4 regions of the Mesobacillus subterraneus genome follow, and region 1 is predicted to be linked to each of the others. Evidence: predicted binding sites of a transcription regulator. Region 1 holds the regulator's gene; each other region holds the start of a gene.
The links. Region 1 encodes Rex, which represses fermentation and respiration genes when NADH is low (regulators of the CRP and FNR family bind a similar motif). Its sites were predicted from a motif close to TTGTGAAATATTTCACAA; they were not measured.
Positions count from the first base shown of each region.

Region 2: LC048_RS12445 (TorD/DmsD family molecular chaperone) is a predicted target of Rex. The motif match lies at 1,810-1,827, and genes of this name have one in related genera.
Region 3: LC048_RS06800 (nitric-oxide reductase large subunit) is a predicted target of Rex. The motif match lies at 1,707-1,724, and genes of this name have one in related genera.
Region 4: LC048_RS06840 (cytochrome c oxidase subunit 2A) is a predicted target of Rex. The motif match lies at 1,311-1,328, and genes of this name have one in related genera.

Region 1 is NZ_CP129019.1:4,159,327-4,162,490, forward strand. Features, by position in the region: gene LC048_RS21620 (CPBP family intramembrane glutamic endopeptidase) at 117-848, shown strand; gene LC048_RS21625 (YdiK family protein) at 852-1,052, shown strand; gene LC048_RS21630 (redox-sensing transcriptional repressor Rex) at 1,077-1,742, opposite strand; gene moaC (cyclic pyranopterin monophosphate synthase MoaC) at 1,770-2,264, opposite strand; gene LC048_RS21640 (ABC-F family ATP-binding cassette domain-containing protein) at 2,437-3,164, shown strand, end outside.
Region 2 is NZ_CP129019.1:2,389,954-2,393,117, forward strand. Features, by position in the region: gene LC048_RS12440 (molybdopterin-containing oxidoreductase family protein) at 1-879, opposite strand, end outside; gene LC048_RS12445 (TorD/DmsD family molecular chaperone) at 1,091-1,720, opposite strand; gene LC048_RS12450 (4Fe-4S dicluster domain-containing protein) at 2,028-2,939, shown strand; gene LC048_RS12455 (outer spore coat protein CotE) at 3,063-3,164, opposite strand, start outside.
Region 3 is NZ_CP129019.1:1,340,561-1,343,724, reverse strand. Features, by position in the region: gene LC048_RS06800 (nitric-oxide reductase large subunit) at 1-1,621, opposite strand, end outside; gene LC048_RS06795 (Crp/Fnr family transcriptional regulator) at 1,845-2,534, shown strand; gene LC048_RS06790 (DUF2249 domain-containing protein) at 2,951-3,164, shown strand, end outside.
Region 4 is NZ_CP129019.1:1,351,679-1,354,842, forward strand. Features, by position in the region: gene LC048_RS06830 (b(o/a)3-type cytochrome-c oxidase subunit 1) at 1-444, opposite strand, end outside; gene LC048_RS06835 (cytochrome c oxidase subunit II) at 444-920, opposite strand; gene LC048_RS06840 (cytochrome c oxidase subunit 2A) at 948-1,097, opposite strand; gene LC048_RS06845 (SDR family NAD(P)-dependent oxidoreductase) at 1,751-2,524, shown strand; gene LC048_RS06850 (type III polyketide synthase) at 2,833-3,164, shown strand, end outside.

The DNA.
Region 1 (3,164 bases):
ACACCCTGATATTTGAACTTTCCTGATGATTACTAGTAAAATGGATAGATAACATTCTTTATTAAAGATTTTATGGCATACACATAAACCGATCCGAATAGAAGGAGATTATCCTATTGAAAAAGGAATACTGGTACGTCATTATTGCCTATATTGCCATGCAGCTTTCTAGCTTGATTGGCATCCCGATTGTTGCCATTATCGGAGCTGCAATGGGAAAAAGCCTTGAGGAAATGGAGACACTCTCAATTCCATACTGGCTCGTAATCAGCTTTTCACTGACACTTGTGATCGTGCTTCTGCTTCTAAGGAAAGAACGCAAGACAGAGGCTGACCTACGTGATGCTTCATCTCCGGCAAGTTCTGCTGCCTGGGCTTTCGCAGGTGTATTCCTTGCTCTGTTCGCACAATCAATAGCTGCCAACATCGAAAATATGCTTGGCATCGAAATGGGCTCGGAGAATACACAGGAAATCATTAAACTGATTGAAATGTTCCCAGTCATCATTTTGGTCAGCTCAATTATCGGCCCAATATTAGAGGAAATCGTCTTTCGTAAAATCATATTTGGCAGTCTGCATAAGAAAATGAATTTCTTTTTCTCCGCGCTGATCAGCTCTGTCATTTTTGCGCTTGCGCATATGGAGCCGGAGCATGTGATCCTGTACTCAGCGATGGGCTTCACCTTTGCTTTCCTTTATGTCAAAACGAAACGGATCATCGTGCCGATAATCGCCCACGTTACTATGAATACAATGGTTGTCCTGCTTCAATCTGTATTTAGGGAAGACATTGAGAGAATGATAAAAGAAGCAGAGAAAATTCAAAGCTTTATTGGGGGATTTTAAGTTATGAAGCAATCGCCTTTATTCTCAGGCATTGTCTACATCTTGTTAGGCAGCTTGTTTACCTATTTTGCCATCCAGAATGTAACCGAGACAGGCTGGGGATTCTTTAGCTATTTACTTGTTGCCCTAGCCACGTTCGATTTTGGATCAGGCATTAGAATGATCATGTTCCATTTCAAACTGAAGAATGTACAGAAAAAATAGCTCCTTCAGCAAGGAGCTATTTTTTTATTCCACTGATTCAGTTGTTTCCGTATCTGTTGGATAATGTTTTAAGAAATAAATCAATGACTGCAATTCAACCGCCAAATCAATGTGATGGATTCTGATGGAAGGCGGCACATTCAGCCTTGCCGGCGTGAAGTTCAGAATTCCCTTGATATTCGCCTGCACCAATCGGTCTGTTATCGGCTGTGCTACCGCTGAAGGAACAGTCAAGATAGCCACCTGGATTCCTTCCTCGACGACAACCCTGTCAAGATCATCCATGTGATACACTGCCACGTCGCCGATCTTCGTGTTAACCTTACCAGGATCCACATCAAAAGCAATCTCAATTTTAGTATTATTGTTTTTTGAAAAATTATAATTCAAAAATGCTGTTCCCAGATTACCGACACCAATCAAGGCAACCTTCGTCAGTTCATCCTGATCCAATGTCTTACGGAAAAAGGAAAGCAGGTAATTCACATTGTAGCCGTATCCCTTTTTACCTAAAGCTCCAAAGTAGGAAAAATCTCTTCGGATTGTTGCTGAATCCACTTTTACCGCTTCACTTAGCTCCGCGGATGATACCCTTTGCTTTCCTGAAGAATGCAAGTTCAATAAGAACCGGTAATACAGTGGCAAACGTTTTGCGGTTGCCTGCGGAATCTTCATAGCATCATTCGTCATTCTCCATCCTCCACCCTGTCCGTATTTCTATCTCAACTTTTCTTCTCTCTTGAAATCACCGTTTTTACCGCCGGTTTTTTCGACCAGATACGTCTTGCCAATCACCATGCCTTTATCAACGGCCTTGCACATATCATAAACAGTCAGCGCACATGCTGAAGCTGCTGTTAACGCTTCCATTTCTACACCTGTATTCCCTTTTGTTTTTACAGCTGCGGCGATATTTAAGATATAGTCATTACCATTTTGCTCCCAATCGAATGAAAGGTCAATCCCTGTCAAAGGAATAGGGTGGCACATTGGGATGATTTCAGATGTCTTTTTTGCTGCCATGATGCCCGCTACCTGCGCGACAGCCAGTACATCCCCTTTTTTCATCTTATTTTCAGTGATTCTACTATATATATCTTCGTTCACGGTTATGCTTGAATGGGCGACTGCTGTGCGGACCGTCTCTGGTTTTTCACTGACATCGACCATTTTCGCTCTGCCCTCTTCATTAAAGTGAGTAAATTCTGCCATATGTAAGCTCCTTTCTATCAAATGATACACTATTTTGTCAAACTTGTGTGTGAACTTTGTTTCAGTATTCACAATACTCAGGGTTACACTATCCCCCTATCGCAGTTCACACATATTGCCGTGCCTATATTATTGAGTTACACTATCTCTAAGGCAATAGAGGTGAAAAATAATGATTTTATTACAGGTTAATCAGCTATCAAAATATTTTGCTGCTGATCTTATTTTATCGAATATAAAGTTTGAAATACAGACCAACGACCGTGTCGCGCTTGTTGGAAGGAATGGCGCAGGAAAATCAACCCTGCTGAAGATCATCGCCGGGTATGAAGCTCATGATGGCGGTGAAATCATCCGTCCTAAAGGGACAATGATTGGCTATCTCGCTCAGAATACCGGACTTGAATCCGAAAAAAGCATCTGGGATGAAATGCTGGCTGTTTTTGACCATCTGCACAGCATGGAAAAAGACTTACGCAGATTGGAAGAAAAAATGTCGGATCCTGACATTCTCTCCAACCAGACAGAATACGACAGGGTTTTGAAAGATTATGACTTGCTTCAGGTTCAGTTCAAGGAAAAAGGCGGCTACCAGTATGAAGCCGATATTCGTTCCGTCCTGCACGGTCTGAACTTCCATTCTTTTGATTATTCCACAAAAATATCCACTTTAAGCGGTGGACAGAAAACTAGACTCGCATTGGCGAAGCTTTTGTTGACCCGTCCGGATATTTTGATTCTAGATGAACCGACGAACCACCTGGATATTGACACGCTGTCCTGGCTTGAGCAGTATTTGCAGGGCTATAACGGAGCCATTCTGATCGTTTCACACGATCGCTACTTCCTTGATAAGGTTGTGAACCAGGTTTATGAAATCTCTCGTCACCAGCTGACGAA
Region 2 (3,164 bases), 1.8 Mb from region 1:
CAATTCCTTCGCGTATTCCTCAAAACCAACAGTGTAGTTTTTAATGAATTCCATGTCATGCAGGTTTTCCTTTATCAATACATGGGACATGACCAGCACTAATGCGAGATCTGTACCAGGACGAATTGCAAGCCACTCGGTTGCCAGGTTGCCAGTATTATTCAAACGTGGATCGACAATGACTATCTTCGCTCCATTGTCTTTTGCAGCTGCTAATGCTTGGACGGAACTTGGACGGATGCCATCTCCATAACTCCTGCCAATGAACATAATGTATTTTGCATTGCTGATGTCAGCACTAGTTGACGATACACCAACCGTGTGCAAGAACCCTGAATCCCTTGAATTTGAACAAACAACATGGTGAGTATAGTAGTTCGACGAACCAAGCGCATTGATGAATCGAGGAGAATAAAATTTTCCTGAAGCCCGCGGATCTTCCGTCAATGCGACTGACTGTGGACCATATTCTTTGATAATCTTGTTCAATTTTTCTGCAATTTCCTTGTAAGCTTGTTCCCAAGTAATCGGCTCGAATTTCTTTTCACCGACACGCTTTAAAGGCTGTGTCAGCCTATCCTGGGAATAAACAACCGTCGCGTAACCATGCCCCCTGGCACATAGCTTCCCTTTTGAATAAGGGTGATCAGGGTGCCCTGTCAGCTTCCATAAACGCCCGTTTTTGACATGGCCTATCATTCCGCATTTACTTGAACATGCATTGCATGTACTAGGTATTTCCTTTATATCTGCATTTGCTCCTGCTTTAACATATTGATTGGACCATTCATTAAAGCCTACTGTCCCCGCAGATGCCAGTGCAGCCGTTGCTGCAGAGGCTTTAATGAATCCTCGACGTGATAATTTTGTATCAACCATTTTCTCTAGCCCTCCTTTTACTCCAGACCGATAAACATTATTAATTTTTTTCTTTAGCGCTTATACAAGGCATTGTTGTGATCGATGCTTTCTTCCGTTACTTCTGAATGTAAACTTATTATCTCTTTCGCAGAGTACCCAGTCCCTTTAATGGAATCTGTTAGTATAGCTCTTTTTAAAAGGAAGTCCTTCACTAAAAGCATCACCACCTTCAAGATTTGAAGCTTTTCAGGCAACTATTTCGTTGTGCATTTACTATTTCAACCAATGCTTTCGTCAATCTCTGATAAAATGGATGAGCCGTTACATCTGCAAGCTGCGATTCGAATTCATCGAGCCAATCAAAATGATCATCCAAAAATTCAGCAGCGGTATGTTCGGGGGCATTCTCAATGAAATAAGCCAACAATTCCAACAAGATTGCTAGATGGTCCGGCATACCCTGTAATTCAACAGGGATTTCAATCTTAAGCTTATCTAACAGGTAATTGATATGTAACGCCGAATCTCCTAATATATACCCTTTGTCCCTGGCAAAGGGCAGAGTGCATGTGTCATCCAGTGTCCACTGTTTGTATAAACATTCAATCGGAAGTGCAGCCTTCTTTTGCGTGCTGCCAATAGAGCCCATGTATAATTCTCTAAATTCTTCATAGTTCTCTGGCAGGACTTCCACTATGAAAATGTCGATATTAAAAAGTTCGTTGACCGCTTCTTCCAGCTTCTTCAGTAGATCTTGCTGCTGAATCTCATCCCAGATATCTCTGGTTGGCTGTTTATAAAGATCTGCAAGGACTATAAAAACATTCGCACACTCTGTTTTTTTATCTAAACCAATCACCGGGATTCACCACCTTTCGATTACAACTTCACTATATTTCAATCAAGTTTGTGAAACAATATACATTCTGTGGATATTCCCCCTAGAGTATGTGAAGGATTTCACCTAATACTAACGGTTGTCTTCCTTTGGAGATTATAAAGTAGCACTAAAAGACACCGAAACAAAGGCATTATGACGCTTTCATCAAGTAAGGAAATGTGAACATTCCTTTAAATATGTTTGAATATCCTGCAAACTCGCCACTATTTAGAAGCTATAGTCGTAGAATAGAAATATATGAATGATCATTCTTGAGGTGACCTATATGTCGCTACTAACCAATTGGCTCGAAAGCTTGAGCTATGAACTGGAAATATCAGAAGCGTGTTCAAAAAAGAAAAGTCCGTTGAGTACCTGTACAGCTTGTATCGAAGAATGCCCACAAGTGGCACTAACTATCGAAGATGGAACTCTTAAGTTAGATAAAAAGGCTTGTTCTCTCTGCGGATTGTGCATAACGGTTTGCCCGCAGCAGGCAATTGAAGGTCAGTCGCCTTCAAGGGAGGTGATCCAGGATCAACTTCTATTACAAGATGATTCCCCGCTTCCAAGCTTCATGGAATTGCTTTATTTCCATAAAAAAGGAGTCCGCTTTATTCAAAAAGTAGCTGCTGAGGAGGAGTTAGATAAACGCGTTGGGAAAGTCAATGAAGTTTTGAACGTCATGGAGCTCGATCCACTATTGATTACCAAGACCATATCAATTAAGGAAGAGACTCAACCAAAGCTATCAAGACGCGGTTTTTTCACGAAACTCTCGATGGATGGCAAAAGAACTGTCCTGTCTTCAGTAACGCCAGTAAAATGGAGGTTCAATGAGGACCGCTTTAATTCTTCTAACCTGTATAAAGAATGGTCGTTTCATGAAGTAACGATACATGAGGAAACATGCACATTATGTGAGGCGTGTTTTAACATATGCCATGCAGGGGTTTTCACACTGGAGAACGATATACTAACCATTGATGATCAACATTGTTCAGGGTGCAACCTTTGCTTGGACATCTGTCAGCAATTCGGTATTCAGATCGTTCATAACATCCACAAGGGACGTGAAGCAGCCTATCATGTGAAGAAAAATGAGTGTCTTACTTGCAGAAGCAGTTTTTACTCATGGGAAGAATCAAATGAATGTGATATCTGCAAAAAAATGGATAAACCTAATTTTTTCCTGTAACAACCTCTCAAAATATTAAATGAGGCACCGGTGCAAAGCTGCTGCATAAACAGCTTTGAAATCGGTGCCTTCCCTTTTTTCGCTACAAAAAAAACTAGGAAGTGAAAGCTTCCTAGTTCGATGTTATTCTTCCTCTCCCAGGAGGAAGTCTGGGTTCAAGTCTTCGAATTCGTCATCATCGATGCCATGACCCCACTCGTCATCATCGCAATCGCATCCGCCTGG
Region 3 (3,164 bases), 2.0 Mb from region 1:
ATGCCCTTATGGTTGATTTTTTTGTGACAAGCTTCATTTGGACCATCAAGAAACCAATGACAACTACTGCGAAAACCTCGAAAATCCCTTCAACCCATAGATGGATGATCCACCAGCGCCAGTAGTCAGCAAAGGTGTAATGTGTACCTGGATTGATCATGAAAGCAAAGAAGTAAAAGGCTGGTACGGCAATCGCTGAGTAGAACAATAGGTGAATCAAGCCGCCTTTGTCTGATTCCCTCTTCAAACCACTCTTGATGCCGCGGAATACGATGAACAGCCAGATCAGCATTCCGGTCGCAAGAATGAACTGCCATATGCGCCCCAGCTCAAGATATTCCCAGCCCTGGTGGTCCAGCAGGAACCAATTGTTTCCCAGATAACCGTTAGCACCAAGCCACTGGCCAATCATGCTGCCTGCTACAAGCACAACCAATGCCCAGAAAAGGATGTCAACCAGTAATCCCTGGCGCTTTGGTTCATGACCGCCAACCAGCGGCGCGATAAAAATACCCATCCCAAGCCATGCTGTCGCAATCCAGAAGATAGCCAGCTGCAGGTGGAAGCCTTTTGTAATATTGAAAGGCAGGATATCATAGACCCACTTCATTCCAAAGAAACTGTCAGGCTCGATATAATAGTGCGCAAGCAAAGCTCCGAACATTGCCTGTACAAAGAACAGCACAGATACAACTGCGAAATACTTACCTGTTTTCAATTGTGAAGAGGTAAGCGGCAGCTTCCTCAAATCGATCCTCGGAAAATTACCTGGTGTATAAGCCTCTTGCATTCCCAGGTGATATCGATAGAAGACAAACAGGATCAAGCCTATGAACAAGATCAAAATCGTCACACTCGCTCCGCTCCACCAGATTGCCGAAAATGACATCGTGTTTCCTGCGTCCTCATAATATGGCCAGTTATTTGTATAAGTGATATCATCGTCTGGTCTTTCAGTACTTGACAGCCAAGCAGTCCAGAAAAAGAAATCAGCGATTTGTTCAATCTGGTCGCCCTTTGAAACCCAGGCACGTTCGCCATCGGGCATATGCTTTTCCTGGATTAACCCTGGCTTCAGACCCCAATCATCACCCTTGGTAAAAATTGTATGATAAAATTCCCTTACTTTATCATGTCCATATAATTGCGCATCTGTCAGTACCAGCTTATCTGTATCCGGCACATAACGGTTTTCACGCATTTCCTTCATGACATTGTCACGGATAATCGTTTGTTGATCTTCTGATAACTCTTTAAAATTTTTACTGTATTTTTCTTGTGACTTGAAGTCATGCATACCATCAGTATAAATCTTCAGTGACTCAGCCGTATAATCAGGCCCCATATAGGAACCATGTCCTAATACAGTTCCATAATCCATCAAACCATATTTCTGAAAGACAGCCTGCCCTCCCATGATGCTCTCTTTCGTTAAGATGACCTCACCTTTTTCACTTGTGACTTCAAGCGGCCTCGGAGCCATCTCTTTAAAAATCCAGTAACCTCCTGTCAGGAGTACTGTAAAGCTAAGTAATAATGTAATGATGAGTACGGATTTCAACAGTGAGTTTCTATTCTTCTTGACCACTGTCTTCACGGATGTTACATGCTGGAGTTCCATTTACCATACATCCCCTTCCCAGTTTGATTTACAACCTAAGAATAAGGGGAATTTGAAGGTGAGTTTGTGAAGTTCCTCATTTTTCAGGTGTGATATTTCACACAGCAGTGATAATTATTTTCATAAAAACGTCAAAATATGATTCAGGTCACTTAGCTTTCCTGGATAGCTTGGTAAAATTCAACGTAGATAATAAACCCTATATAAAGAGGAGCAGTTTGATATGCATATATCCCAAATTAGACAGCAATTAAAAGAAGTTCCTATTTTCAAAGAATTATCACCTGAAGAACTGGATCCGATTGTTGAAATAGCCCACCCAAGATTCTTTAAAAATAAAATGTATGCATTCATGCAGGGAGATCCGCTTGATCGGGTGTTCTTCATCCATTCAGGAAAGGTGAAGATTTATAAAACAGACTCTTCAGGAAGAGAACAGATTGTGTCAGTCCTTGAAACTGGCGAGATGTTCCCTCACGCTGGCTTCTTCAGAAAAGGACAGTATCCCGCCCATGCGGAAATAATCGAGGACACCCAAATGATCATCGTCCCTATTTCTAAATTTGAAGAAATACTGGTTGCCTATCCTGAACTATCTATTAAGTTATTCCGCGTGCTTGGTGAGAAAATCATTGATTTGCAGGCGAGACTTGAGGAACAGATTCTTCATAATACGTACGAGCAGATCATCATGCTGCTGCTGCGCCTTTGTAAGACAAATGGCGAAAAAATAGAGCACGGTTTCAAATTAACCACTCATTTTACTAATAAAGAATTCGCCAACATGATCGGTACTTCGAGAGAAACCGTCAGCAGAACAATCAACCATTTAAAAAAGAAGGATTACATAAGCTTGGACGCTGACGGTTACTATCTGATTGATCATGAAAATTTGCATCAGGAATTGTTTTAAAAACAAAAAGCGCAAGCGCCTTGGTCAGCCCCGAGAAGCGCTGGAGAGCCGACCGGTGAAGTCGTTCTTTGACTTCATTGGACGGACCGAAATCGAAATGTATAGCCGACTGCTCAGAAACGCAGAAACTGGAGACTCAGACTAAGAAGCGCTTTTTGCTTCTGCGGGCGGAGTTGAAGTTTCGGAGTTTCTAGGAGGCGACACTAGACTAGCGTCTCGAGAAGTTAGGAGCCGTAGCTAGACAAGCGTCTCGAGAAGTTAGGAGCTGGATTAAGATACACAATAATACTTCTATAATTTCCTTTTCAACAGGAAAATGTAAATTTTGGAGTGTAAGTGATGCGCATCACGGAAGAGAAGACTGAAAATGATTATCATTTATTCATATCAACTAAAGTATCCGGGAGCTGATCGATATGGAACACAGAACGATTGAATTGGATGTACGTGAGGATATCAATAACAAGCTGGAACCTTTCCAGAAAATCATGGAGGACGTTGGCGAACTGCAATTGAACGACAGCCTGATTCTCCATGCCCCATTCAAGCCTGTTCCGCTCTATGGAGTGTTAAAAGCAAAGGGATTTGAACATGAAGTCGAAAAAATCGAGGCAAAACATTATAAAATCA
Region 4 (3,164 bases), 2.0 Mb from region 1:
GCTTCCGACGATGACAAGAGTTAATCCTAAGTAAAAGAGTGCGTGTGCTTGTAATGGTGCATAGAACGTATATAGGACTGAAGCCTGGTTTGTAAGAATCATGATAGCAGCCATGACAGTACCGATTGTCATCGTCCAGAAACCAATCCAGCCAGTCAATCGTTGTTTATCCGTTAGTGTACCAGATGTTTTGCTCACTGCCGCGAGCTGGAATCCCATGATGAAAAATGTTGTTAAAACAAGGCCAAGTACGACACCGTGGATCGTCAGGATTTGGTAGTATCCTGTCCATGAAGGTAATTCGAATTTTCCAGAGCGGACGAGGGTTTGTAGCAAACCTGCAAGACCACCAATTGCAAGAGCGATGAATGCGACATAAAAGTGGGCTATTGCCAATTTGCCGTCTCGGCGGTCAACCTTTGGATTTACTGATTTTGTATTCATTATTCTACCACCTCGATTTTAGACGACATCATGTGGTGGCTGACACCACAATACTCATTACAGACAATCAGGTAATCACCGGCTTTGTCAAACGTAGTAACGTACTCACTGATATATCCAGGCTCTAGCATCATGTTGATATTAGTGCCTGCAACCTGAAAGCCGTGAATAACGTCTTTTGTTGTCGCGATTACTTTCACTTTTGCTCCTTTTGGAACTTCAACCTGTCCAGGGTTGTAGGCGAATGCGGATGCTACAAAAACAAGTTCATAATCCCATTCTTTTCCTTCAACCTTCTTCAGTCCCGGCTCGTTGAAAGGTTCGGTAGTATCTACCTTCTCAGGATTGACGGTTGCCAGACAGCTTGGAGGCTGGTTGCCTAAATAGAAGGCACTGACACCAATTACACTTAGGAATACGATCAAGGTCGTTATTCCGAATATCAGCCAGATTTTTTCAAATTTATGAATGTGCATAGCTTCTTTCTCCCCTTTTGGTCTCTCTTAAAAACGATCAACAAATAAGAAATAAATGCTTACCCAAGTAACGATTAAAAAGAATCCTAACAAGAAAACGGATGCAAGTGTTCCTTTCAAGGAAGATTGGTCTTCCACCTTCGTATGTGTTTTCTTCCCGATTCCAGGCTGAGCCATTCCGGTCCACTCCCTTCGTATAAAATGTTCATGTGTAAATGATAAGTACATTCTCATCATACAAAACAATTTGGAAACGTAAATATGGTTTCAGACAGTTCACAAATTGTTCATACTTGATATATTTACTATGTTAATGGTGAAAACCCGTCAACACAGTGATTTAAGTCACATGGAACGAGGGGTAAATGTGAATAATCTGTGAAAACCATCATGTGAAAAAGTGAGCAAAATCACCACTCATGGATTAGGATGTGATAAATCGACTTGACATTGGAGAGCAAAGGAATCATGACAGCTTTGTCCAATTCATCTTAAAAAATGTCAAAATAATAAAGAATTCTTGATTCCATTGTAAAAACAGGAATCACCATTCTGAGCAGAGCTAATAAACTAATAGAAAATGGATCTCTCAGGAAGTGGTATATATGCAAAAGTATTATTGTGAACATTGCCGTTTAATATATGATGAAATGCGATTATGTAAAAAATGTGGGGGAGCAGCAGAAAAGCAAATCTGGATTGAGGTACAAAAGCAGTCCAACGAAAAATAGCACCTGGTTTGGTGCTTTTTCTTTTGCCAGTCGAGTAACCCTGATTCTCCTGCGTATTATGTTAAAATTAAGTCAATTTAGAGCAGGAGGATGATGTGTATGTTTTTGCCATCTTTTGATTTGAACGGTAAAACAGCGGTAGTGACTGGTGCGGGAAGAGGAATAGGCCGGGCGATTGCAATCGGGCTTGCAGAAGCTGGAGCAAATGTAGCATTGCTTGCACGAACGGAGGAGGATCTTAAGGAAACTTCATCTGTAATTGAAAAATTAGGGAATCAAACGCTCGTGCTCCCAACCGATGTAACAAATAGGGACCAAGTACATAATTCAATTTCAGCAGTATGCACTGAATGGGGGAAAATTGATATTCTAGTCAATAATGCTGGCATGAATATCCGTTCCAAGGCATTAGAGGCGACAGATGAAGAATGGCAAACGATCATGGATACCAATTTAAAATCAGCTTTCATGATGTCTCAGGAGGCAGGGAAAGTCATGAAGGCACAGCTATCAGGGGGCAAAATCATTAATATCGCTTCTGTAGCAGGGCAAGTAGCCCTAAGGACCGGTGTAGTCTATGCCGCAACTAAGGCAGCCCTAATGCAGATGACAAAGGTGCTTGCAATGGAATGGGGACAATACGGTATCAATGTGAATTCAATTGGACCTTGGTATTTCAAAACACCTCTGACTGAAAAACTATTGGCAGATGAGACGTATGTGAAAGACATTCTTGCAGTAACTCCTTTGAAGAGAATTGGGGAATTGCCGGAGCTGGTAGGACCAGTTGTCTTCCTAAGTTCTGATGCAGGAAACTATGTGACTGGCCAAACTATATTCGTCGACGGCGGCATGACTATTCACGGATTCTGATTAAGAGAAGATAGAATTACACTCAATGGAAAAGAATCTTCTTCTTTAGGATGCTGCTTTATTCGAAAAAAGGCACTGACTTGTAACTGACAAACACAAATCGCTTGTCAACTGGTAAAGATTTTATAGTGAATAAGGCAATATAGCATTGTATAATCAACTTGCACAGCAACTCCTTCAAAACGTTAGGCTTTCCCTTATTACCGGGAAAGTCTTTTTTTTCGTTTAAATCCTGGAGAGTTTGATTGTATACTCTCTGGGTAAATGGAAAAAGTAACCGTATATAGATGTGAGGAGAGAGTATAAATATGCCAAGAGTCATATCCATCGCTGAAGCATTGCCGCCATTTACAATAGAACAAGAAAAGGTAATGGATTTCGCAGAAAAGCTATTCAAAGAATCCTTTAAAGATATAAATAGGCTGCTCACCGTTTTCCAGAACGGCCAAATTGAGAAACGCCATTTTGCGAAAGATCTTGATTGGTTCGAAAGTGACCATACTTTTGAAGAAAAGAATAATGCATTTATCGAGGCAGCTGTGGAACTTGGGGCAAAAGCGATTTCAAATTGCCTTAAGAATGATGAATTCCTAAAGAACGAAGTCCATCTTGAAGAAATCGATGCGATTTTTACCATCAG